DNA from 2 places in the Massilia sp. H6 genome. Region 1 is predicted to be linked to the other one. Evidence: predicted binding sites of a transcription regulator. Region 1 holds the regulator's gene; the other holds the start of a gene.
What was found. Region 1 encodes NrdR, which represses ribonucleotide reductase genes. Its sites were predicted from a motif close to CACNANATNTNGTG; they were not measured.
Positions count from the first base shown of each region.

Region 1 (4,573 bases):
GTGCCTTCGTATACCTTGGCCGCGGCCGCATCGTCGCCCTTGAAGCGCACGTTCGAAAATTCGGTGCCCCCGCACAGGCCCGGCGCCAGGTTGGTGGCGCGTACGCCGGTGCCGACCAGGTCGGCGCGCAGATTCAGGGTGAATTGTTCGACGAAGGCCTTGGTTGCACCGTAGACGTTTCCGCCGGGGTAGGGGTAGCGGCCCGCAACCGAGCCCAGGTTGATGACCAGGCCGCTGCCGCGCGCCACCATCGCGGGCAGCACGGCGCGCGTCATGCTGACCAGGCCCTGGCAGTTGGTGGCAATCATGGTGTCCCAATCGTCCAGCGGCACCTCGTGGGCGGGCAGGGTATTGAGCGCCAGTCCTGCATTGTTGATGAGCACGTCGATGTCGCGCCAGTGCGCGGGCAGGGCGGCCATGGCCGCATCGATCGACGCGCGGCTGGTCACGTCCAGCGTGAGCGGCAAGGCGGCCTCGCCCAGTTCGCTGGCGAGGCGGGCGATGCGGTCTTCGCGCCGCGCCGCGAGGATGACGCGGTGGCCATTGCCGGCGAAGGTGCGCGCTATCGCGGCGCCGAAGCCGGCCGAGGCGCCGGTGATGAAGACGATCATGGTCAGTCCTGTGGGCAGGTGGGGAGGAACTGAAAATTGTAGCCGAAACGGCCACAAGGCAGCAGACCTGCTCCCACTTGCAGTGGAGACAGCGGTTTCCTTGCCCTAAGGGGCTCGGATCACATACAATCTGAAGTCATTTACGTCTCACGTAACTGGCGAAACACCGTGCATGAAGCTTCGTGCCCTGCGCGGCAAAGGTGGGGTCCCACCGGGGAACGTGAGATCTCATCGCCGTTCGCCTGGGCAGCCATCAACTGGAGCGCGTCGTGTCACGTGTTGCCGGGCGGCTGCCTTGCGCCTGCCCGTCCGCACCCGAACGCCGGACCGGCCCGTTGCCTGGTATTTCTCTCGATTGGAGTTTTACATGTTTGCAAAAGATCACACGCTGGCTAACGTCGACCCGGATTTGTGGGATGCCATCCAGAAGGAAAACCAGCGCCAGCAAGACCACATCGAACTGATCGCGTCCGAGAACTACACCTCGCCGGCGGTCATGCAAGCGCAGGGTTCGCAGCTGACCAACAAGTATGCCGAAGGCTACCCGGGCAAGCGCTACTATGGCGGCTGTGAATTCGTCGACGTTGCCGAGCAGCTGGCGATCGACCGCCTGAAGCAGTTGTTTGGCGCGGAAGCGGCCAACGTGCAGCCGAACTCCGGCTCGCAGGCCAACCAGGGCGTGTTCTTCGCCATGCTCAAGCCAGGCGACACCATCATGGGCATGTCGCTGGCCGAGGGCGGCCACCTGACCCATGGCATGGCGCTGAACATGTCGGGCAAGTGGTTCAATGTCGTCTCCTACGGCCTCACGCCCGAAGAAGACATCGACTACGAGGCGATGGAAGCGCTGGCGCGCGAGCACAAGCCGAAGATGATCATCGCGGGCGCCTCCGCGTTCGCCCTGAAAATCGACTTCGAGCGCTTCGCACGCATCGCCAAGGAAGTCGGCGCCTATTTCATGGTCGACATGGCCCACTACGCCGGCCTGATCGCCGCCGGCGAATATCCGAACCCGGTGCCGCATGCCGATTTCGTGACGTCGACCACGCACAAGTCGCTGCGCGGTCCGCGCGGCGGCATCATCCTGATGAAGGCCGAGTTCGAGAAGCAGATCAATTCGGCGATCTTCCCTGGCATCCAGGGCGGTCCGCTGATGCACGTCATTGCCGGCAAGGCCGTGGCCTTCAAAGAGGCCCTCATGCCGGAATTCAAGACCTACCAGCAGCAGGTGGTCAAGAATGCCAAGGCGCTTGCCGATACCTTGACCGCGCGCGGGCTGCGCATTGTTTCGGGCCGCACCGAGTCGCACGTAATGCTGGTCGACCTGCGCTCGAAAGGCCTGACCGGCAAGGAAGCCGAAGCCATCCTCGGACAGGCGCACATGACCTGCAACAAGAATGGCATCCCGAACGACCCGCAGAAGCCCTTCGTCACCTCGGGCATCCGCCTCGGCAGCCCGGCCTTTACCACCCGCGGCTTCAAGGAAGACGATGCCGTCAAGGTGGGCCACCTGATCGCCGATGTGCTGGATAACCCGCACGACGCCGCGACCATCGAGCGTGTCAAGGCAGAAGTCAAGCAGCTGACCGACAAGTACCCGGTCTACGCCAAGTAAGCAACCCGGGGCCGCACGCGCCTGTGGCAAGCGCGGCCCCCTTTGAAGAACCCCCGGCGCCATGAAATGTCCGTTCTGCCAGCACGAAGATACCCAGGTCCTGGACACGCGCGTGTCCGAGGAAGGGGACGCCATTCGCCGGCGCCGGCGCTGCGGGAAATGCGACAAGCGCTTCACCACCTACGAGCGCATCGAATTGTCGATGCCGATCATCGTCAAGAAGAACGGCAGCCGTACCGAGTTCGCTTCGAACAAGCTGCGCGGCAGCCTGATGCTGGCGCTGCGCAAGCGGCCCGTGGCCGCCGAAGCGATCGATACCGCGGTCTCCACCATTGAAGAAAAGCTGCTGACCAGTGGCCGGCGCGAAGTCGACACCGGCTACGTCGGCGAGCTGGTAATGCAAGAGCTCAAGCGGCTCGACAAGATCGCCTATATCCGCTTCGCCTCGGTCTACAAGAACTTTGAAGACCTGGCCGAATTCCAGGAAGCGCTGGCCGAAGTCGGCCATCCGCGCAAGTAAGTCTCCCGGGCGTCAAGCACGCCGCTCATCGGTTCCCCAGTTACGATTGTGCCAGCTCACGGCTGGCAGATGCTCGCCTGATAAGGTCGCAGCTCGCAGATGTTTTCGATGCTGACCAGGGGAGGCAACCGTGCAGGCGCAGAGACAAACCCGCGGGTTCACGCTGGTCGAAGTGCTGGTAGCGCTGTTCGTGCTCGCGGTTGGCATCGCCGGCGCCGGCGCCACCCAGCTCACCGCGCAGCGCTTGCGCCAGCACGCGGCCCTGAGCTCGGAGGCCGCGCAGCTGGCCGCCTCGCTGGCGGCGCGCATGCGCGCCAATGCCACCATCGCCGGCTTGCCCGACGCCGTCAATCCCTATCTGGGCTTTCGCTACGATGCCGCCGACGGTGCGCCCAGTACGTCACTGCCGTGCTTTGGCAGCAGTAGCTGCACCCCTGCGCAACTGGCCGCATTCGACCTGCTTGAGCTACGCCGGGCGCTGCACGCGCAGTTTCCTGGCGGGCGCATCACGGTGTGCCGCGACGGCGCGCCCTGGGACAGTGCCGCCAGCCGCTTTCGCTGGAGCTGCGACAACGATGCCGGCGCGCTGCCGGTCGTCAAGCTGGGCTGGCACGGAACCTTGGGCGCCCCGGGCTATGTAACGGTGCTGCGATGAGCGTCGCCAGCCAGCACCAGCAAGGCATGACGCTGGCCGAACTGCTGGTCGCCATGACGGTTGGCCTGGGCGTGCTGCTGACCGCGGGCAGCTTGTTCATCTGGGCCACCCGCGCGTTCGCCGCCCAGGCCGACACGGCCGCCATGGACGACGCCGGACGTTACGCGCTCGAGGCGATGGCGCGCGCGGTGCGGCAATCGACCTTTGTCGACTGGGAGCGCGACATGGGCGGACCGGCAGCCGACGCCCCGGCGCGGCTGTCCGGCCTGGACGCGCGCAGGGTGGCGCAGACCGGATTCGCCATCGACCACCCGATCGCCAGCGCGGTGCACGGTAGCGACGTGCTGGCAGTGCGCTATCCCGGCAGCGGCGCGCCGCCCGCGGGCGATGGCAGCACGCTCGATTGCGCGGGCTTCTCGGTGCACCGCGATCGAGAAGGCTGGAGCGTTTTCTATGTTGCGCGAAATGCCCAGGGCCAGGCCGAATTGCGCTGCAAGTACCGCGGCGCCAGCAACTGGTCGGCCCATGCGGTGGTGGGGGCGGTGGACAGCTTCCAGGTGCTGTACGGGCTCGATCTCGACGCCGACGGCGCGCCGGAGCGCTATGTCAACGCCAGCACCCTGGCCGGGCTCGACGCCGCACTGCTGCTGGCCGGCGCCAGCGCGGCCGAGCGCGCCGCCGACCTGCGGCGCCGCACCCACTGGAAGAAACTCGCCAGCGTGCGGGTGGCCTTGCTGTTGCATGGGGCGCCGAGCCGGTTGGCGTCTACCGCCGGCCTGCGCTACGACCTGTTCGGGCCTGAATACGGCGACATGGCGGGCCTGGCCGATCCCGGAGTGCGCCTGCTCGAAACAACACTGGCCGGACGCCACGCGGCGCGCCAGCGCAAGGTTTTCGCCACCACCATCGCGCTGCCGGCGCGCACCGAGTGAAGACGGCATGCGCGCTCCTATCGGTTGCAGCGAGCAGGGCGGGGCCGTCCTGCTCACCGCCTTGTTGCTGATGCTGGCGATCCTGCTGAGCGCGATTGCCTCGGCGCGCAGCGCCCTGCATGGCGCGCTCGCCGCCAGCAACGAGCGCGACCGGTTGCTGGCCCTGCACAGCGCGATGGCGGCGCTGGCCGACGCCGAACACGACATCGAAGGCGGCGCCGAGCCGTCCTCGGCACGCGC
Region 1 is NZ_CP103371.1:1,838,618-1,843,190, forward strand. Features, by position in the region: gene NRS07_RS08180 (SDR family oxidoreductase) at 1-611, opposite strand, end outside; ZMP/ZTP riboswitch at 753-866, shown strand; gene glyA (serine hydroxymethyltransferase) at 979-2,226, shown strand; gene nrdR (transcriptional regulator NrdR) at 2,288-2,746, shown strand; gene pilV (type IV pilus modification protein PilV) at 2,877-3,401, shown strand; gene NRS07_RS08200 (PilW family protein) at 3,398-4,333, shown strand; gene NRS07_RS08205 (hypothetical protein) at 4,341-4,573, shown strand, end outside.

Region 2 (4,573 bases), 2.0 Mb from region 1:
AGCTCTCGCGCAAGGTCCAGCCGAACGGGGAGCCGCTGCAGCTGGCCAGCTTCCTGGCCGAGCTCAAAGCCGAGTTCTGCGAAACCCATGACCTGGCCGATGAGATCGTTTATGTGGGCGACCCCGGCAAGAGCGCGGTGCGCTTCGACCCGCTGCACCTGCACGAAGTGCTGCTTAATTTGCTGGGCAACGCGATTCGCTATGCCAGCCGGGCGCCCGCCAGCATCCGCATCTTTCCGGCGCGCGACGCCGCCGGGCGCACCGAGCTGCACGTGCAGGACGACGGCCCCGGCATCACCCCGGAAGTACGCGCCCACCTGTTCGAGCCCTTCTACACGACCTCGAGCAAGGGCACCGGCCTGGGACTGTACCTGGCGCGCGAGCTGTGCCTGAACAATGATGCGAAGCTCGACTACGAATACCGTTTCGACGCTGCCGCGGCCGGAGAGCGCAGGGCGAGCGGACGCTTCGTGATCAGCTTCGCCCAGCCGCCCCAGGCCGCGTCCTCCGGCGGCCCGCACTATATATAGGTAGAAATAATCATGACCGCACCCCGCATTTTGGTGGTCGACGACGAAGCCGACCTGCGTGAACTGCTCGAGATCACCCTGCTCAAGATGGGGCTGGACGTCGATAGCGCGGCTACGCTGCGCCAGGCGCGCGCGCTGCTCGAGGAGCGCGACTACGCGCTGATCCTGACCGACATGCGCCTGCCCGATGGCCTGGGGCTGGAGCTGGTGCGCGAAGTGCATGCCTCGCCCAAGGCAACGCCGATTGCCGTGATCACCGCCTATGGCAGCGCCGAGAACGCGGTGGTCGCGCTCAAGGCGGGGGCCTTCGACTACATTTCCAAGCCGGTGGCGCTCGATGCGCTGCGCGTGATGGTGCGCTCGGCCCTGCGCCTGCTCGAGGCGGCGCCGGCGCAGCCCGACGGCGTGGTGCCCGGTTCGCGCATGATCGGCAATTCGCCGGCGATGCAGTCGCTGCGGGTCCAGATCGGCCGGCTGGCGCGCTCGAACGCGCCGATCTCGATCACCGGCGAGTCGGGCAGCGGCAAGGAGCTCGCCGCCCGTGAAATCCACGCCCAGAGTTCGAGGGCGGCCAAGCCGTTCGTCGCGGTGAACTGCGGCGCGATTCCCGAAACCCTGATGGAAGCGGAGTTCTTTGGCTATCGCAAGGGTGCCTTTACCGGCGCGGCCGAGGAACGCGACGGCTTTTTCCAGGCCGCCAATGGCGGCACCCTGATGCTCGACGAGGTGGCCGACCTGCCGCTGGCGATGCAGGTCAAGCTGCTGCGTGCGATCCAGGAGCGGCGGGTGCGCAAGATCGGTGCCACCAGCGAGGAGCCGGTGGACGTGCGCATCATCAGCGCCACCCACCAGGACCTGGCCCGCTGCGTGGAACTGGGCCGCTTCAGGCAGGATCTGTTCTACCGCCTGAACGTGATCGAGCTGTCGCTGCCGCCGCTGCGCGAGCGCATCGATGATTTGCCGCCGCTGGTGGACGCGGTGCTGGCGCGCCTGGCCGGACCTGCTCAAGCCGCGCTCGGGCCCGGCGTGCTGGACGCGCTGCGCGCCTATTCCTTCCCCGGCAATATCCGCGAACTCGAGAACGTGCTGGAGCGGGCGCTGGCGTTTGCCAACGACGGCGTGATCGAAGTAGGGGACTTGTCGCTGAAGGCGGCGCGTCCGGGCGAGGCGGGACGCGAGCCGGTGCCGGCCGCGGCGACTGCGGCAGTAGCACCACCGGCGCCGGCGCCAGCGCCGATCGAGGCGGCGCCGGCGCCGGCCGGGCTCGGCCCGAACGGCTTGCCCGCCAGCTTGCCCGACTACCTGATCCAGGTCGAGCGCGACATCATCGGGCGCGCGCTGCAGCAAACCCAGTTCAACCGGACGCAGGCCGCGGCGCTGCTCGGGATCAGCGTGCGCCAGCTGCGCTACCAGATGCAGAAGCTGGAGATTTCGGCGCCGGAAGATAACGCTTGAGCGCTGTTCGCGGCGCGGGCAGCGCACGGCCAGCCGGCAGAGGCGATGTTTCGATGTTGTCTTTTCGCCAGTGCAAAACGCATCAGATCAATGCGGTGCGCATGCGGCTGATGACGCTTTAAGCAGCCCCCTCGCACTAGGTTAGCGCTCACTCACCTCACATCCCCCGTGCTTCCGGCGCTACTTCATTGTCAAGCCCACGCACTCAAAAAAACGCAAAATATTGCGAGGTTCTTTACTTGCCGTGACCTGGGTCAGGTACTACAATTAGTCTCATATCAACGTCGAACACTAGATGTAGTGGTAGTGAGCCAGAAGAAACGTGTTCACTCCCGACGTGAGGCTTGCTCTGCAAGCGACTGATTCCACAGCGATTTCCTTACCCTGCATACCTGGTTGCCAGAAGGCGTTCCGGCTGGCGGGGCATCGCTTTGCTATGAATTCCTAAAAATTGTGGTCTTGCTACGCAAGATCCTGGTAACTATATTTGGCGGCAGTCATCTGCCCACCCTGGAGGCTCAATGCAAACAGCACAAGACATGTCGATCAATCCCCACGCCGCCTCCGGCGCGGCAGCCAATGCCTCGCCGGCAGAGATCGTGGCGCGCGGCGACTACCGCGTGATCCGCCGCAATGGCGCCGTGGTCGCCTTCGAGCCGCACAAGATCTCGGTCGCCATGACCAAGGCCTTTCTTGCCATCGCTGGCGGGCAGGGCGCTGCCTCGGCCCGTATCCGCGACCTGGTGGAACAGATGACCGGAAATGTCGTAGCTGCATTGGTGCGCCGCCAGCCGAACGGTGGCACCTTCCATATCGAAGACGTGCAGGATCAGGTCGAACTGTCGCTGATGCGCTCGGGCGAGCATGATGTCGCGCGCGAATACGTGCTGTACCGCGCCAAGCGCATGGAAGAGCGCCGCGCCGCCAAGGAAGCGCTCGGTGGCGCCGCCGTGGCCGCGCCGCAGATCCACGTGATCGACGGCGGCCAGCGCCTGCCGCTTGACATGAACGCCGTGTACGGCCTGGTGGGCGCCGCCTGCGCCGGCCTGGAAAAGCATGTCGACGCCGACGCGATCGTCGCCGAGACCCTGAAGAACCTGTACGACGGCGTGCCGGTCGAAGAGCTGCACAAGTCGGCCATCCTGGCCGCCCGCGCCCTGATGGAAAAAGACCCGGCCTACAGCCAGGTCACCGCGCGCATCCTGCTGCATACCATCCGCAAAGAAGTGTTCGGCCGCGAAGTGCCGCAGGCCGGCGCCGCGCTTGAGTACATCACCTACTTCCCGCAATACATCGCCAAGGGCATCGCCAACGAACTGCTGGACGAAGAACTGGGCAAGTACGACCTCGAGCGCCTGGCCAAGGCCATCGTCGCCGACCGCGACCTGCAGTTCGGCTATATCGGCCTGCAGACCCTGTACGACCGCTATTTCCTGCACGTGCGCGAGACCCGCATCGAGATGCCGCAGGCCTTCTACATGCGCGTCGCGATGGGCCTGGCCCTGCGCGAAGCCGACCGCGAAGCGCGCGCGATCGAGTTCTACAACCTGCTGTCGAGCTTTGATTTCATGAGCTCGACCCCGACCCTGTTCAATTCGGGCACCCGCCGCTCGCAGCTGTCCTCGTGCTACCTGACCACGGTCGGCGACGACCTGGAAGGCATCTACGACGCCATCAAGGAAAACGCACTGCTGTCGAAGTTTGCCGGCGGCCTGGGCAACGACTGGACCCCGGTCCGCGCACTGGGCTCGCGCATCAAGGGCACCAACGGCAAGTCGCAGGGCGTGGTCCCGTTCCTGAAAGTGGTCAACGACACCGCCGTGGCGGTGAACCAGGGCGGCAAGCGCAAGGGCGCGGTCTGCGCCTACCTGGAAACCTGGCACATGGACATCGAGGAATTCCTCGACCTGCGCAAGAACACCGGCGATGACCGCCGCCGCACCCACGACATGAACACCGCGAACTGGATTCCCGACCTGTTCATGAAGCGCGTGATGGAGAAAGGCTACTGGAGCCTGTTCTCGCCGAGCGAGACGCCGGACCTGCACGACAAGGTCGGCAAGGCCTTCGAAGAAGCCTATACCGCCTATGAAGCCAAGGCCGAACGCGGCGAAATGACCGTGTACAAGAAGATCGAAGCGCTCGACCTGTGGCGCAAGATGCTGTCGATGCTGTTCGAGACCGGCCACCCATGGATCACTTTCAAGGATCCGTGCAATATCCGTTCGCCGCAGCAGCACATCGGCGTGGTGCACTCGTCGAACCTGTGCACCGAGATCACCCTGAACACCAGCGCCGACGAAATCGCCGTCTGCAACCTGGGCTCGGTAAACCTGCCGCAGCACATGAAGGGCGACAGCCTCGACCACGTCAAGCTGCAAAAGACCATCCGCATCGCCATGCGCATGCTCGACAACGTCATCGACATCAACTACTACGCCGTGGAAAAGGCGCGCAACTCGAACATGCGCCACCGTCCGGTCGGCATGGGCGTGATGGGCCACCAGGATTGCCTGCACATGATGCGCATCCCGTTCGCCTCCGATAAGGCGGTGGAATTCGCCGACAAGTCGATGGAAGCGGTCTGC
Region 2 is NZ_CP103371.1:3,855,356-3,859,928, reverse strand. Features, by position in the region: gene NRS07_RS17250 (PAS domain-containing sensor histidine kinase) at 1-530, shown strand, start outside; gene NRS07_RS17245 (sigma-54 dependent transcriptional regulator) at 543-1,985, shown strand; gene NRS07_RS17240 (ribonucleoside-diphosphate reductase subunit alpha) at 2,507-4,573, shown strand, end outside.
Region 2: a site for NrdR is predicted at 2,275-2,288, ahead of NRS07_RS17240 (ribonucleoside-diphosphate reductase subunit alpha). Genes of this name have one in related genera too.